One region of the Paenibacillus amylolyticus genome, then DNA from elsewhere that is predicted to be linked to it. Evidence: riboswitches for the same ligand, from Rfam matches in the RefSeq annotation. Region 1 holds a riboswitch; each other region holds the start of a gene.
What was found. A riboswitch is a leader RNA that binds a small molecule or an ion and turns the genes downstream of it on or off. The one in region 1 is predicted to bind thiamine pyrophosphate.
Positions count from the first base shown of each region.

Region 2: another riboswitch for thiamine pyrophosphate. It lies ahead of tenA (thiaminase II); the one in region 1 lies ahead of thiC (phosphomethylpyrimidine synthase ThiC).
Region 3: another riboswitch for thiamine pyrophosphate. It lies ahead of V6668_RS04635 (ABC transporter ATP-binding protein); the one in region 1 lies ahead of thiC (phosphomethylpyrimidine synthase ThiC).
Region 4: another riboswitch for thiamine pyrophosphate. It lies ahead of V6668_RS17690 (thiamine phosphate synthase); the one in region 1 lies ahead of thiC (phosphomethylpyrimidine synthase ThiC).

Region 1 covers NZ_CP145892.1:754,363-758,114, forward strand. Annotated here, with positions in the region: gene V6668_RS03515 (alpha/beta hydrolase) at 1-279, opposite strand, end outside; gene V6668_RS03520 (IclR family transcriptional regulator) at 639-1,382, shown strand; TPP riboswitch at 1,532-1,645, shown strand; gene thiC (phosphomethylpyrimidine synthase ThiC) at 2,034-3,752, shown strand, end outside.
Region 2 covers NZ_CP145892.1:3,642,645-3,646,396, reverse strand. Annotated here, with positions in the region: gene V6668_RS16190 (nucleotidyltransferase domain-containing protein) at 1-401, opposite strand, end outside; gene V6668_RS16185 (CD3324 family protein) at 570-836, opposite strand; gene tenA (thiaminase II) at 1,158-1,820, opposite strand; TPP riboswitch at 1,934-2,031, opposite strand; gene V6668_RS16175 (endo-1,4-beta-xylanase) at 2,238-3,752, opposite strand, start outside.
Region 3 covers NZ_CP145892.1:1,017,451-1,021,202, reverse strand. Annotated here, with positions in the region: gene V6668_RS04645 (pectate lyase) at 1-596, opposite strand, end outside; gene V6668_RS04640 (radical SAM/SPASM domain-containing protein) at 944-1,819, opposite strand; TPP riboswitch at 2,037-2,139, shown strand; gene V6668_RS04635 (ABC transporter ATP-binding protein) at 2,297-3,061, shown strand; gene V6668_RS04630 (ABC transporter permease) at 3,051-3,752, shown strand, end outside.
Region 4 covers NZ_CP145892.1:3,986,471-3,990,222, reverse strand. Annotated here, with positions in the region: gene V6668_RS17700 (hypothetical protein) at 1-391, shown strand, start outside; gene V6668_RS17695 (ABC-F family ATP-binding cassette domain-containing protein) at 530-2,080, shown strand; TPP riboswitch at 2,156-2,265, shown strand; gene V6668_RS17690 (thiamine phosphate synthase) at 2,492-3,154, shown strand; gene thiO (glycine oxidase ThiO) at 3,172-3,752, shown strand, end outside.

The DNA of each region.
Region 1 (3,752 bases):
CATCGTGCGGCTGCCATCCGCTGCCGGGAACGTGATGTCTTCATACTTCATGTTCTTGGCTTGCATCGGATTGGAGAAGACAGGCGCTACCGTTGGATTGGATAATACCCATGCGATATAACCATGCAGTGCAATAAAACAAAACAGTAGAAAAAATACAACGGAGAGCAGCAACGCTACGATAATATGTTTGAACCGAATCAGCCTCGGTGATAGGGAAGAGGGCAGATCGGACACTTTTGTTTGCAGCGGGGCTTCGCTCTGGGATGATTGATACATGAATGCCCCTCCTTTGAAGTTCAGTTGAAGATAACAACGACATGTAAAGAGAATTGCGTCGATTTCAGAGCCTGCTTCAGAGCGATATCTTAATGTAATATATCATTATCGTATGTTCCAATATAGTCAAAGTCAATTGATTGAGGGCATTTGTTACGCAATTGTTATATAGTTCTTAAGATATATGGGTAACATTACCTTAGTGTGTAAATTACAGGGGATTAAGTCTTATAAAAAGGAAAAATTTTCAGGTTGGCCTATTTTGATTTTGGCTCTTTTTGGTTTACAGATGAGACCGTTTCTCATATAATTTATGTAACCAAGTTTCATGTGATGAAACATGAGGAGGGCATTATGCCATGGAAGATCGCAAGTTAACCGTCCGGGCTGTGGAACGGGCGCTGGATATATTATTATGTTTTACCACACGCAGTGATCTGGGACTCACCGAAATTGCCAGCCAGATCGGCCTGCACAAAAGTACAGTCCACCGTTTGATGGCTACGCTGGAGGATCGAGGGTTCGTGATCCGCGATGCAGCAACAGAGAAGTACCGACTTGGCATCCGAATCTGGGAGCTGTCAGCTCATATGTCCCGCAGTGATGATCCCGCTATTCTGCTGTTGCCTGCGATGGAGCGACTGAGAGATCGATTGGGGGAGACCGTGAGTCTGTACCTGCGTGATGGGAGTGAACGGATTCGTATTCAGGCGGTGCAAAGTGATCAGGCGATCCGCCGAGTTGCTCCCGTTGGTGTTAGACTCCCGCTATCTGTGGGGGCTTCCAGCAAAGTCCTGATGGCGTTTGCCACGGACGAGGATCGTGAAGAACTGATGAACGGGCCGGAATGGCCGGTGTTTATTGATCCCGCGGTGTATTTAGCGCAGATGGGAGATATCCGGGATAACGGATATGCCACAAGTTACGAGGAACGTGAGCCGGGAGCTGCCGCGGTATCTGTACCGATTATGGATCGCAGAGGCAATATTGCAGCTGCCCTCTCGGTCTCAGGACCTGTCAGCCGACTTTCGCAGGAGACATTGCATGAATACGCACCTGTGTTGAAGGATGCTGCTACGCAAATGGGGCTCATGTTATCCTGATGTTGATGTAAGTTTTTTCTCCAATAGAGTTTGATCATTTGGAATATAAAGGTTGTTTTTATGTTCCGGTTGCGCTACTCTGTAATGGACGGCCCAGCGGGGCCAGCTTCATTGAATATGAACGGCGGCTTATGTAAGCTGCAACTAATTAACGTTACTGGGGGAGTCCGAATTGTCCGGACTGAGACGGAATCGCATGAGATTCCGGACCCTTTGCACCTGATCTGGATCATACCAGCGTAGGGAAGTAATCGGCGATATGACCACAAACCACCACATGATGTGACCCTTGTAGGGCTCTGTTAAGGAGCTGCGTAAAGGTGCATTATTGGTGATGGACATAAAAGTCGGTTCCTTCGGGGGCCGGCTTTTTTATATACAGGGAACGGGCGATATAGTGCGGACTCTATGGGCTTCTTTTTCACTAACCTGCAAAAGTGGGCTTGGATGATGAGAGAGAAGTCACCATAGATCCATGATCTGTGGCAGCCTCCGTCTGTTGTTAACTGTACATGAAAAGTGTCTCCCCTGGTCTGGTGTAGGATCGCTCTTTCTTCTCTGCATTGCGCATGATTTGGGACAGGTACGTAAGCGAGCTAATGATCAAACCAACCAAACAAGCGACGAACACTGAGGAGGAGACAAGCGAACATGAGTACAGGAAATCAAACGGGACAACAAGCGACGGAGCAGGGACATAACGATCAGCAGGTGGAAAAAGAAACAGGAGCGGCCGGACGGGTCCAGCCCTTTCCGGGCAGCCGCAAAGTCTACATTCAGGGCTCACGGCCGGACATTGCTGTACCGGAGCGTGAGATAGCCCTTCATGACACGAATACTCCCCAAGGGGTGGAGCATAACGAACCGCTGCGTGTCTACGATACGAGCGGCCCGATGACCGATCCCGAATTTCATGCGGATATCCGCGCAGGTCTGCCATCCCTGCGCACACGTTGGATCACAGAGCGCGGCGATGTTGAAGCTTATCAGGGCCGTACAGTTAAACCGGAGGATAACGGACTGAAACCCGGAGGGAAGAGAGCCGGCGCTGAAGAGTACCCCGGATTACGTGGCAAACCGCTGCGGGCACAGCCAGAACGCTGCGTGACTCAGATGCACTACGCGAGACAGGGAGTCATTACGGCTGAGATGGAATTCGCCGCCATTCGTGAAGGCGTGGAGCCGGAATTTGTGAGACAGGAGCTGGCGAGTGGACGGGCCATTCTGCCATCCAACATCAATCACCCGGAGAGTGAGCCGATGTTGATCGGTCGTCATTTTCACGTGAAGATCAATGCCAACATAGGTAACTCTGCTGTATCTTCTTCCATTGAGGAAGAGGTGGAGAAGATGACCTGGGCGGTACGATGGGGATCGGATACGGTGATGGATCTGTCCACAGGCAAAAACATTCATACCACCCGGGAATGGATTATCCGCAATTCACCTGTGCCGATTGGTACGGTGCCGCTGTATCAGGCGCTGGAGAAGGTGAATGGCGAAGCGGAAGCGCTGACCTGGGAGTTGTACCGTGACACACTCATTGAGCAGGCAGAGCAGGGCGTGGACTACTTTACGATTCATGCAGGTGTACTGCTGCGTTATATCCCCATGACCGCCAAGCGAATGACAGGTATTGTGTCTAGGGGTGGTTCCATTATGGCAGCATGGTGCCTTGCGCATCATCAGGAGAATTTTTTGTACACCCATTTTGAAGAAATCTGCGAGATTATGAAAAGGTATGATGTGGCGTTCTCACTGGGAGATGGACTTCGTCCAGGCAGTATCTACGATGCGAATGACGAAGCTCAGATGGCGGAACTGGCCACGCTTGGGGAACTGACGCAGATCGCATGGAAGCATGATGTGCAGGTGATGATCGAAGGCCCGGGTCATGTGCCGATGCATAAGATCAAGGAGAATGTGGACTTGCAGATGGAGATCTGTAAAGAAGCACCGTTCTACACACTTGGGCCGCTAACGACCGACATTGCGCCAGGATATGATCACATCACATCCGCCATTGGGGCAGCCATGATTGGCTGGTTCGGCACGTCCATGCTCTGTTATGTTACGCCAAAAGAACATTTGGGCCTGCCCAACAAGGATGATGTGCGGGAAGGGGTCATCGCCTACAAGATCGCAGCTCATGCCGCCGATCTGGCGAAAGGCCATCCGCGTGCTCAACGCCGCGATGACGCATTGTCCAAGGCACGTTTTGAGTTCCGCTGGCGGGACCAGTTCAACCTGTCACTGGACCCGGAACGGGCATTATCCTACCATGACGAGACGCTGCCAGCAGAAGGGGCCAAGGAAGCTCATTTCTGCTCCATGTGCGGACCAAAGTTCTGTAGCATGCGCATTACGCAG
Region 2 (3,752 bases), 2.9 Mb from region 1:
ATCGGATTCGCAAGTGCATCAAGAGCTTTTTGCTGGAAGTCGTTCAATTTCTCCAAATCCTCAGGCTTTGCATAGTAGAGTATTTTCAGGTCGGTTAGGCTCGATACGTTGGGACTCTCCAAGGTGGATTGCTCTTGTATTCTTGAATCCCATGGCGTGCAATAGATGTCATACCCAACGTCGTCCAAGATGAAGCAGTCAGATATTTCCCATCCCTTTTCTGTATTATTAATGATAATTAAATCAAGATCGCTCTTCTCGTGAAAGTCCTCGGTGCTAAATGAACCAGTAAGCCCAATAATGGCGATATCCTCTAGAAAATCTCTTTTTACACGTTCAATCACCATGTTAATGAGCAGTTCATTTTTGTCCAGCAGTTTCTTTTTTATGATTTCGTTCATTCGTTACCCCTCTTTGTATGGTCCGGCCGTCCTTTATCACAACAACCATAACTTGAGTCTATCGATTTAGAGGTGCGGTTACTATGTATAAGATGACTTAAGTCATCTTTGCACAAAATCCGCTAAACCGTCGATACGACGAGTTAGCGGATTTCACTAGTTCCTTGATTAGTTTTTTGTATAGACTATTTTCTTTATGCTTTCGCAGGACAAGAAATACCGATCCGCTAACTCCTCTATCCTGACTCCATTGCGGAATAAGGATTTAATCTCAGCGTTTCGAGCAGAGACCCTGCTCTTGCTCTCTGTTTTCTCGCCCCATTTCAGGTGCGCCTCTTTGGGTTTTGGGATATAAACCAATTCCCCTTGAACGTATTCCTGAATGATACGTAACAATTCTTCTGGAAAAATAGACTCGGCTTTTGAATATTTCATGGGCCTCACTCCTTATTTAATAGATCAATAAGGTGCAAAGCCAGTTAGTGGAATATTACGATTCGTCGTTGGCAATGTGATTATTCCCAGGCTCTATGCAAAGCATTGCCATATCCTTCACTGGCTTTGCATAGAGCCGTACCATGTAAGAATCCTACTCCGATTGTTTTCAATAGCCTCACCTCCAGAAAATAGATAGTTGCTATTTGCTTATTATATCAGGGCTTGTTGTTCAAATGTTTAATCATGTATTTTTGGGCTAACATGTTCTGATTATTCTGTACTCACCTTGATTAGCTGCTCTCTACTTTACCAGTGAACTCAAGACTCCAGCCTCCATGACATCTCCCAAAAATCAAGTTCAAAGCGACTGCACATCACGAAAATATCCTCCATCCGTTGGTACGTTCCCTCGCTACAGCCTTCTAATAGCTTATCCGTTAACGTCACTAGGGATTGATTGTTGCTGTTGTATTCAGAGGAAGCATATCCTGTGATCCACTCTCCGTAAAAAGGATGATCAGCTGCACCTGGCTTTTGGGCAAGGACTTGACCAATCTCTGCATAGCTCCATGAGCAGGCCAGAATGGATACAAGTACTTCTGCTATGCCTCCCGCATGGGAAACAGAGAGCATATAGTTAGTATAGGCTGCATTTTTCAGGGCAGGTTTTACCTGGAAAACATGATCCTCTGTAATTCCTAATCGCTCCATATAAGAACGATGAATTTTCATTTCACCATTCAGGATGTTATCTACGTTTTCACTAAAAAACTGCATCAATTTGGGGTCGTGCGACTTGACAATACCTAGTGCAAATACGCGGGCATAATCGAACAGGTACAAGTAGTCTTGCAGCAAATAATAACGAAATTGTTCAACCGTTAAGGAACCATCTCCGATTCCTTTAACAAAGGGATGCTCAAGACATTCCTTCCACACAGGCTGTGCTGCCTGATATAGTCTCTCTGAAATAGTCAACATGTGTTCCTCCAATTCATAATGTACGTATTTAAAAACAAAAAAACGAAACATCCATAGGATGTTTCGCAGACAAATACACTAAAACAAGGGGGTTCGCATGAGCTACCCAAGTAAAGCGTTTCATCGTTGCATCCCTACGTTGGCATTATCCAAATCAGGTAAGGTCGGTTTAACACCCTCTCAGCCGGTTAAGGCTCCCTCGCAAACGGTTGTATGTAGTTGATTACTTTCCTATTCCCATAAAAGATAAAATAACATCCATTTAGTATATCAAGGGCTGTTAAATATAGTCAAGGAAGATTGTATCGCCCCTCATCACCTTTGGTGACGTATGTAAACGATGAAAACCATCACAACAATGGTTGAGTTTCAGCCACTGTTATGATGGTTTCTATTCTTGCAACTACTGCCGATGGTTTAATGCCCGAGTTTGTTCTTTCCGACAAAAGTGAGTATTCCGTACTGGGAAGTATTTCTCCAGCTCTCATTGGTCGTATCATTCCACTTGGCTACGCTCTGCTTACCTCCGCCCTGGTTGTCGTTAATTTGGAGCTCGAAACCGAGAACATTTCCTGCTTTGGGCGTCAATGATTGTAAATGAATTCTGGCTTCTACGAGATATCCTTTATTTGTTTTCTTCACAGCACTTACAAGGCGTCCAGGTGAGGCACCCCCTGCAAAGGTTCCCACATTGTCTGCACTGATTCTGAACTGGGCATCATCATATTGAAAATACGGTGTGCGCTGGTGATTCTCGTCCAGGAAAATCTCAACCGAATCCTGATCCCATGGGTTGATACTATCTGTAATGATGTTTGGATCAGTGACGTCGATCAGCAGGTATAGATACTCACCTGACCACATTGCGCGAGCCACTGCCTCTGCACCTTCGCTCTGGTTCAACCGTTTTACTTCAAATGGTGCAGCCTTATTCCATGATGTGTCTTTCTTCCCATCAATCTGAACAATCCCTTGCACAGCTTGTGCAGATTTGGGCATAGGGGCGAGTTGAATCACGCCGTATTTGCTTGTATCCTGTTCCTGAGATTGTGTTCGATCATTCCAGTACAGTGGATTATAAGGTTGTGTCCCACTTGAACCGCCATCAGTCACACGGATATCCAATCCGGCTTCATATTCTGATCCGACTTGGATACCACCCCACGGAATGGACAATTCAACCTGATATCCGGCTTTGGTCTCGCGTACACGATATGAACGCTGCTCCACACCCTCAGCTTTGCCCGACCGCTTAATGATTACATGTCGGTCATCTGCTTCATATGAAGTGGTCTTGCCATTATTGAGATCAACAAAGATATCTACTCTGTCATTCACATCTGCCTTCGCATCCTGAACATCCACGAGGATATACAGGTTACTATGATCCCATAAGGTGCGGAAACTGGCTGATCCCGTAGAGTCACCCTTCAGTGGAGTAGACACCGCTTTGTTCCAGAGCGGATCTTGTGTCTGTTTTTTGATATCCGGTTTACCCGAAAGTGAGACGGCTCTCTGCGTCAACACAGGCAAACTGGATTCATCCACGAGTCCCCAGTATGCCTTTTTGGCCTTCAGGGCTGAATCAAACAGCATAGCCTGGTTGTTGTAAGACTTCTCATCTTGGAGTCCCCATAAGGTAACTGAAGAAATGTGGTCTTTGTGTTTTTTGTACAAATCCAACAGTTCCTTATATCGATACGCCTGCTTTACTGCAACTTCATCGGACATCTCTTCACCAAATGGAATTCCGCTATCCACATCCAGTTCCGTGATCTGAATATCCAATCCAAGTTCGGCGAACATGTTGATCGTTTTTTCAATTTCCTTGATGGACGGGGATTCCAGGTTATAGTGGGATTGCAAACCCACACCATCGATGAGCCCTTTCTCTTTCAGTCGTTTGACCAACTGATACATATGCTCTCTTTT
Region 3 (3,752 bases), 260 kb from region 1:
TAACGGGTATTCGTAATTTTCCCTTGTGATGTGCTGCTGTCTGTACGCATAATCGAATCTTTTACATTGGAAATGTTGGAGTTATCCAGCGTCATGTTAACTGCAAAGGAAGTTCCACCATTTTGGCGAACCAGTTTGCCAATATCATCTGCACGGAAATTTTTGATGTTAATTGTTCCAGCTGCATTCATCTGGAACACTTTATCATAAGCCTTATACGCTGCCCCACCGGTAATGTTAACCGTTCCGGCAGACTTCAATGTCAGTGCATCCTCGCCCACGTCCTGCCAGACCACATTCGATATATTACAGTTGCCATAACAGTGAACACCATCAGCAGCTGGTGATCCAATGTTTACGTTTTTGAGCGTGGCCCCTGCCTCCAGACGGAAGACTGGCTTCTGATTTTCTGCTTGAGATCCGTCGCCCAGTGTGGAAGGATTAGCTACAAATGTTTTGCCTTGACCATCATAGGTCGTGCCCTTTGGAACAACAATAGTTGAATTTACAACCGTAGGCGCAGCCGCAACCGGAACTGCACCAAATATAGAAGCAACCAAACCAGCGGACAGTAACAACGTCAACATTTTTTTCATAACTTTATTCCTCCCTTATTCTCTCGTTTTTTGGTAGTGTACAGTCTGGGCTTGTACTGGAAGTTCGCCAGAGGTGCACCTCTGTCCGAACCACAACCTAATCCTACCAAATAAGGAAGGTAACTAGAATAATCATTAGATCAGATATATCATGACATCGTACAATCCCTGTCATATCGGCATTTTTTGCATGCTAGGTCTCTCAAGCAATATGCTCATATCAACCTCTGGTATGCTCATTTGTAACGTTGGTACCCCTCACTTAATCCCCAATAACAAAGAAAGACCACTACATTTGTCTCCAAATGTGTGATCTTGAATGTCTTCTGGCTTGCTGTTATAAAATATCAGGCTCCGAATCTCTTACGATAACCGCACTTTCGACACAACTCTTCCACAGCTTCCCGCTTGGAGAAGCCATATACCAGATTGTTCGCTCGCTCACCCTCAATAATCTCCGAGAATGACTTCTCGTGCACATTACCCAGGTTAATCACACCCTCGCCATCGAGACAGCATGGAACCACCGTTCCATCTACAAGCACAGCTGCCTGACCGCGAAGTGCATGGCAAAAGCCTTTACCGTCATCTTCAGGTGCATCCAGACTTGGCCACTGGAACTCATGGTCCTGATTCAGGTATACATTCGGGGCAATTTTGACCCCGCTACCTGGAACTACTTTTTCCTCAATGCGGAAATCCAGATTGAACTCACGTTCCAATACTTCAAGGGTCTCCCGATTTCGATTCATCTGAGCATTTGTGAAGTTATCCTGTGTCAGATTCCACAACCGAAATGAGATGATGACATTGTGCTTAACGGCCTCGTGTACAAAGGACAAAATATGACGCAGGTATCCGTCACGGTCTGTTGAACCTTCATGCCCATCGAAACTGTGCAGGGAGAAATTCATCTGCCGCAGCGCTGGTTTGCCAAGCAATTTATGCTGAGTCTTGGGCAGCAGTGTACCATTCGTTGTAATGTTCACCTTGAGTCCCTTCTCATGTGCGGAATCGAGCAACAGATCTATTTTGGGATGCAACAAGGGTTCGCCTTTGACATGTAGATAAATATGATTGGTGTGTGGTTTAACTTGATCCAGTATATTGTTGAAGACTTCAGGGTCAATGAATCCTTTGGCACGCTGTGTCTGCGGACAGAAGCTGCATGCCAGATTGCAGATACTCGTGATCTCAATATATACTTTTTTGAACGTTTTCAACTCGGGTCCCCATTCTGCCTAGGAGGGAGAACAATCCCACCTGCATTTGTGATCCGGCCAATATGCGCCACCACTATTATATCGGGTTAGGGAGCCCAGGTAAATTGTTCAGTTGTTCGGGTCTGACTCCAAGTTCATCTCAAGAATTCCATCATGCTGCCTCTTTACAGTTCATGTTCAAGTGATATATGCTGAACACACAACTGCATATCTTGAACTTTTGCACTAGGGGAGCCTTGCGGCTGAGACGAATATGACTATTCGGACCCTTTGAACCTGATCTGGATCATACCAGCGGAGGGAAGTGGAGCGGCCTTTTAGTAAGCGGAATTTTTCATGTATGTGAAGATAAATTGCGGATTTAACTTACAGACCCACTCATTTCTCCGGAAATGGGTGGGTCTTTTTTGTTCCTTTTGCAGAGTATAGGATGCCGTTGTTATTGCAGTAGTCTGACATCAAGGGGGTGAGGATCAGATGGATAACCATGTAACCATTCACAACGTAAGCTTTGCTTTTCCCGAAAAAAAAGAGTCCCCTGTGCTCGTCAATGTGTCACTTCAGGTTCAACAAGGAGAATTTGTCTCGCTCATCGGCTCCAGCGGATCAGGTAAAAGCACACTCTTCAAGCTGCTCGCAGGCTTGCATGAGCCAACCGTTGGCACCATCGATATAGCTGATGTCCCGCAAGGACAACGGCTCGGACGAGTCGCCTATATGCCGCAGAAAGATCTGCTGTTATCCTGGCGTACCGTCATGGAGAACTGCATGCTACCTGCCGAGCTTGCACCAGGCCGACAGGACAAGGACAAACTACGAGCCGATATCATCGCAGGATTGGCAAGGTTCGGCTTGTCCGGTTATGAGCAGGCCTATCCAGATGAGTTATCCGGCGGCATGCGGCAGCGGGTGGCATTGCTGCGTACCTTGCTTACAGGCGGGCAGCTCATGTTGCTGGATGAACCCTTCGGTGCACTCGACGCCTTAACCAAACGAGAAATGCATCGCTGGTTGCTGGAGCTGTGGGAGGACTTTGGACAAACCGTGCTGTTCATTACCCATGACATCGAGGAAGCCCTGCTGTTAAGTGACCGTATCATTCTGTTAACTCCAGGGGGGCAAGGTCAGCAGTTGCGGGAGATGACGGTTCCTTTACCACGCCCAAGGCATTCGGACATGATCTACGAACCAGCTCTCGTGCAGATGAGGCAACAACTGGAGGAACAATTACATGCAAAATGATAGAGCTGAGGTTAGCGTTTGGACGTGGTGTTCAAAGTGGCTCTCGAAATGGTTTTCCCAATATGGTTTGTTTATTCTGCTCATGTTCTTTTTACTGGCGATCTGGGAAGTGATTGTGCGTATGGGATGGGTGCCCTCCTTCATCATTCCTGCACCCACGGCCATCGTAAGCTCACTGGTTGAGCATCGTCGTCTGCTGTTGACTATCCATCTACCTGCTACCTTTATGGAGGTTATTGTTGGTTTTGTCTTGTCCATAGTGACTGGAATTACTCTGGCAACAGGCATGCATATGAACCGATCGATTGAAAAGGCCCTATATCCCTTCATCGTGATCAGTCAAACCATCCCGCTGATCGCCTTGTCCCCCGTATTTATCTTGTGGTTTGGTTACACGTTGTGGAGCAAAGTCGCGGTGGTATTCTTAATCGCATTCTTCCCCATTGTAGTCAGTACCTACGATGGACTCCGCCAAGGCGATCCAGAGCAGCGTGAACTGCTGCTCACCATGGGCGCCAGCAAGTGGGATATTTTTCGCAAACTCCAGGTTCCGCTGGCACTTCCCTCTTTTTTCTCCGGGTTAAAGATGTCAGTGGTGTACTGCGTGGTTGGGGCAACGATTGGTGAATGGCTCGGTGGCAGCAAAGGTCTCGGATACTTCAGCCGCCGCATGTCCAGCAACATGAACACG
Region 4 (3,752 bases), 3.2 Mb from region 1:
TAGACAAAGCCGGATTGTGACTGCTGTACAGGATGATCTGGCTGATGTGATTAACCGCCATAATGAGTTTGCCAGAAAGAACGGTATTTCCTATACGTTTACGATGCCCCTGATTGCGCAGGAAGATTGGTACAACTCCATTAACGATACAGGGATTATGGCCTTTATCCAAGGTATAGGTGTGGGTGACCAAAAGATCAACAATTATGCGATCGGTGGAGGCAGACTTGTGAAGAAAACGGCCATCGTAGGTGGGGTAGATCCTTTAACGGGTATCAAGTACTATTACCCCTCCACATGTGGTAATGGTTACCGTGCTGAAGAGGTGTTTACAGACGCAAAACAAGCAGCTGCACAAGGCTATTTTGAATATAAATGCTCTAATCGTTAGGGTAGCCTGTATGATAAAATCATGTAAGAGGTTCCTGAACTGTTTACATTACTTTCAGAAAAGACGGGACCTGTGCTAGAATAGGGTTTCGGAACAATAACAAAAGTAATGTCTAATAGATAGGAGCAACCTCATCTTATGAGTTTATTGTCAGTAGAGAACGTAAGTCACAATTTTGGAGATCGCACGTTATTTAAAAATGTATCGTTTCGTTTACTTGCCGGAGAGCGTGTAGGACTTGTTGGTGCCAATGGTGTGGGTAAATCCACATTAATGAACATCCTTACCGGTAAATTGCTTAAAGATAGTGGAAAAGTAGAATGGACACCTAAGGTACGTTATGGATATCTGGATCAGCACACGAAGCTTACCCCAGGCAAAACTATTCGTGACGTGCTTAAGGATGCATTCCTTCCGTTGCTTGAATTAGAAAAAGAAATGATGAATATTACGGACCAGATGGCAGATGCAGATCCAGATAAGCTGGAGCAGTTGCTGGAAGAAATGGGCGATATTCAGGAACAACTGGAACAGGGCGATTTTTATCTGATTGACGTAAAAGTGGAAGAGATGGCCAATGGTCTTGGTTTGTCCGCAATTGGTCTTGATCGGGATGTCGCAGCTCTAAGTGGTGGGCAACGTACCAAGGTGCTTCTTGCCAAGCTTCTGCTCGAGAAACCTACAGCTCTTTTGCTGGATGAGCCGACCAACTATCTGGATGTAGAACACATTGAATGGTTGTCACGTTACCTGAAGGACTACCCGCACGCGTTTCTGTTAATCTCCCATGACACGGAATTCATGAATGAAGTCGTAAATGTCATTTATCATTTGGAATTTGCCAAATTAACGCGATATGCAGCGAACTATAACAAGTTCCTTGAGATGGCTGATATGAATAAAGCCCAGCATATTGATGCGTACGAGAAACAGCAAGAGTACATCAAGAAACAGGAAGATTTCATTCAGCGTAACAAGGCACGTGCTTCAACTTCTGGTCGAGCGAAGAGCCGGGAGAAGCAACTGGACAGAATTGAACGTATTGATCGTCCAGATGAAGCGGCCAAACCAACGTTCAAATTCAAGGATGCCCGCGCGAGCAGCAAAACGGTCTTTGAGGGCATTGATTTTGAAATTGGATATACGTATCCTTTGCTGCCTAAAATGACAATGACAATTGAACGTGGTGAAAAAATTGCCATCGTAGGTTGTAATGGTGTGGGTAAATCAACTCTGCTGAAAACCATCCTGGGAAAAATATCTCCACTCAGTGGAAAGACTTTCTTGGGAGATTATCTCGAAACGGCCTATTTTGAGCAGGAAGTTCGTGCTGGGAATATCACGCCTATTGAGGATGTGTGGAATGAGTTTTCACATTTGACCCAAAATGAAGTCCGGGGTCATCTCGCTCGCTGCGGGTTGAAAAATGAGCACATTACCCGTCCGCTTAACATGCTGAGTGGTGGAGAGCAAGCCAAGGTTCGTCTATGCAAACTCTTGATGCGTGAAAGCAACTGGATTCTGTTCGATGAGCCGACGAACCATTTGGATGTCACAGCTAAAGCTGAGTTACAGCGTGCCTTGCAAGAATTCAAGGGAACGGTGTTGCTGGTATCTCATGAACCTGATTTCTACGAGGGTTGGGTTACCAAAACATGGAATGTTGAAGAATGGTCTGAGAAAAACTAGACAATTCAAGCAACGCTTAATAGAAATGAACGGTGACAAAAAAATCCTTCTATGGTAACATAGGCTACAACTTCATATGAACACTAGGGGGGCCGCACGATGTGGCTGAGATGGAAGAATGCGATTCCGGACCCTTTGCACCTGATCTGGATCATACCAGCGTAGGGAAGTGGCGAGCGCGTTTCAGTGAATGACGTGAGCAAACGGCAATTCGAAAGAATTCAACCGTCTTGCTTAGTAAATTGAAACATGCAGTTGCGTGTATAACGTTATGGCTATAAGGTCTATAGCTTTATTGCACGAAATGAACTGTATGTATCAGTCAGTCATCTGGTCCTATAATTAATACGCAGCCACTCCCCTACGGGAGTGGCTTTTTTGTGTTTTCATAGCATTCACGCATGGAAGGAGATGAAAAGTACGGTAATTTCTCATGAACGTGTACACGGATCATTTGAACTGCATGTTGTATCTACGGGTGTAGGGAATCAAGCATCTTTTGTAAAAGTTGCAAAGGACGTTTGGCCATGGGTGGACTACATCCATATACGAGAGAAACAACTCTCGTGGCAACAAAAGATCGGTTGGGCTGAAAGTCTGCGTGGTGTTGGCGTTCCGTCTTGTCGCATCGTTATCAATGGTTCAGAACTGCCATCACAGAATGACATCTATGGCGGTGTACATTGGGGGCAAGAGGCTATACGTAACTACAACCCTGCTGTTATAAGCAATATCCAGCGAATTCGTCTGGGTGTATCTGTTCATTCAATCGATGAGGCAAAAATCGCTGAAGAACGGGGAGCCGATTACCTTTTCTTCGGGCATGTCTACTCAACCAACAGTAAGCCTGATCTTGAACCAAGAGGATTATATGCTCTGGCTGAAGTGTGCTCTGGTGTCTCCATTCCTGTCATGGCGATTGGGGGCATCGAACCGGGAAACATTCACGCTATTCGCTCTGCAGGCGCACAGGGAGTCGCTGTGATCTCGAATGTATGGGCGAGTGATTCCCCGGATCGGGCGGCTGCATTATTAAGGCAGTCTATCGTGGCTACAGAAAGTCTGAGGCGCTGAATCAAGGAGATGAGAGGATGAAAGAGATCGTTACTGATAAACCGGATAAAATTCATGCAGAAACGATTATTGTAGGAGGAGGCGTTGTTGGTTGTGCCATTGCGTATGAGCTTGCTTCCCGTGGACAGGATGTGCTGTTGCTGGAGCGTTCGGTGATTGCGGGAGGCACTTCTTGTGCGGCGGCTGGAATGCTGGCGGCAGATAGTGAGGATTTTGCTCATCCTTTGATGGCTAAGCTCGCCAGGCAGAGTAGACAGTTACTTATCGAGCAACAGGTGCTAATGGCTACACTCAGCAAGGTAGAGGTTGGTCTGCAACGTCAGGGATTCCTAACTCCTTTTCGTTCATACAGTGAATTAAGTAGTTACAAGGACAATCGGAAGTTTGCGTTGTCTGATTCTGCTGATGAGGTGTGGTGGGATCGTTCCGTTGTGCAACAGGAGGCATCATGGCTTAACAGAGATACGTATGGAGCCTATTACAGACCTTACGAGAGTGAGATTCTTCCAGTCCATCTAACGAAGGCATATGCTGAATCCGCTCAAGCATTGGGAGCACGGGTTATGGAGGACATACAGGATATACGTGTGCAAGCAAA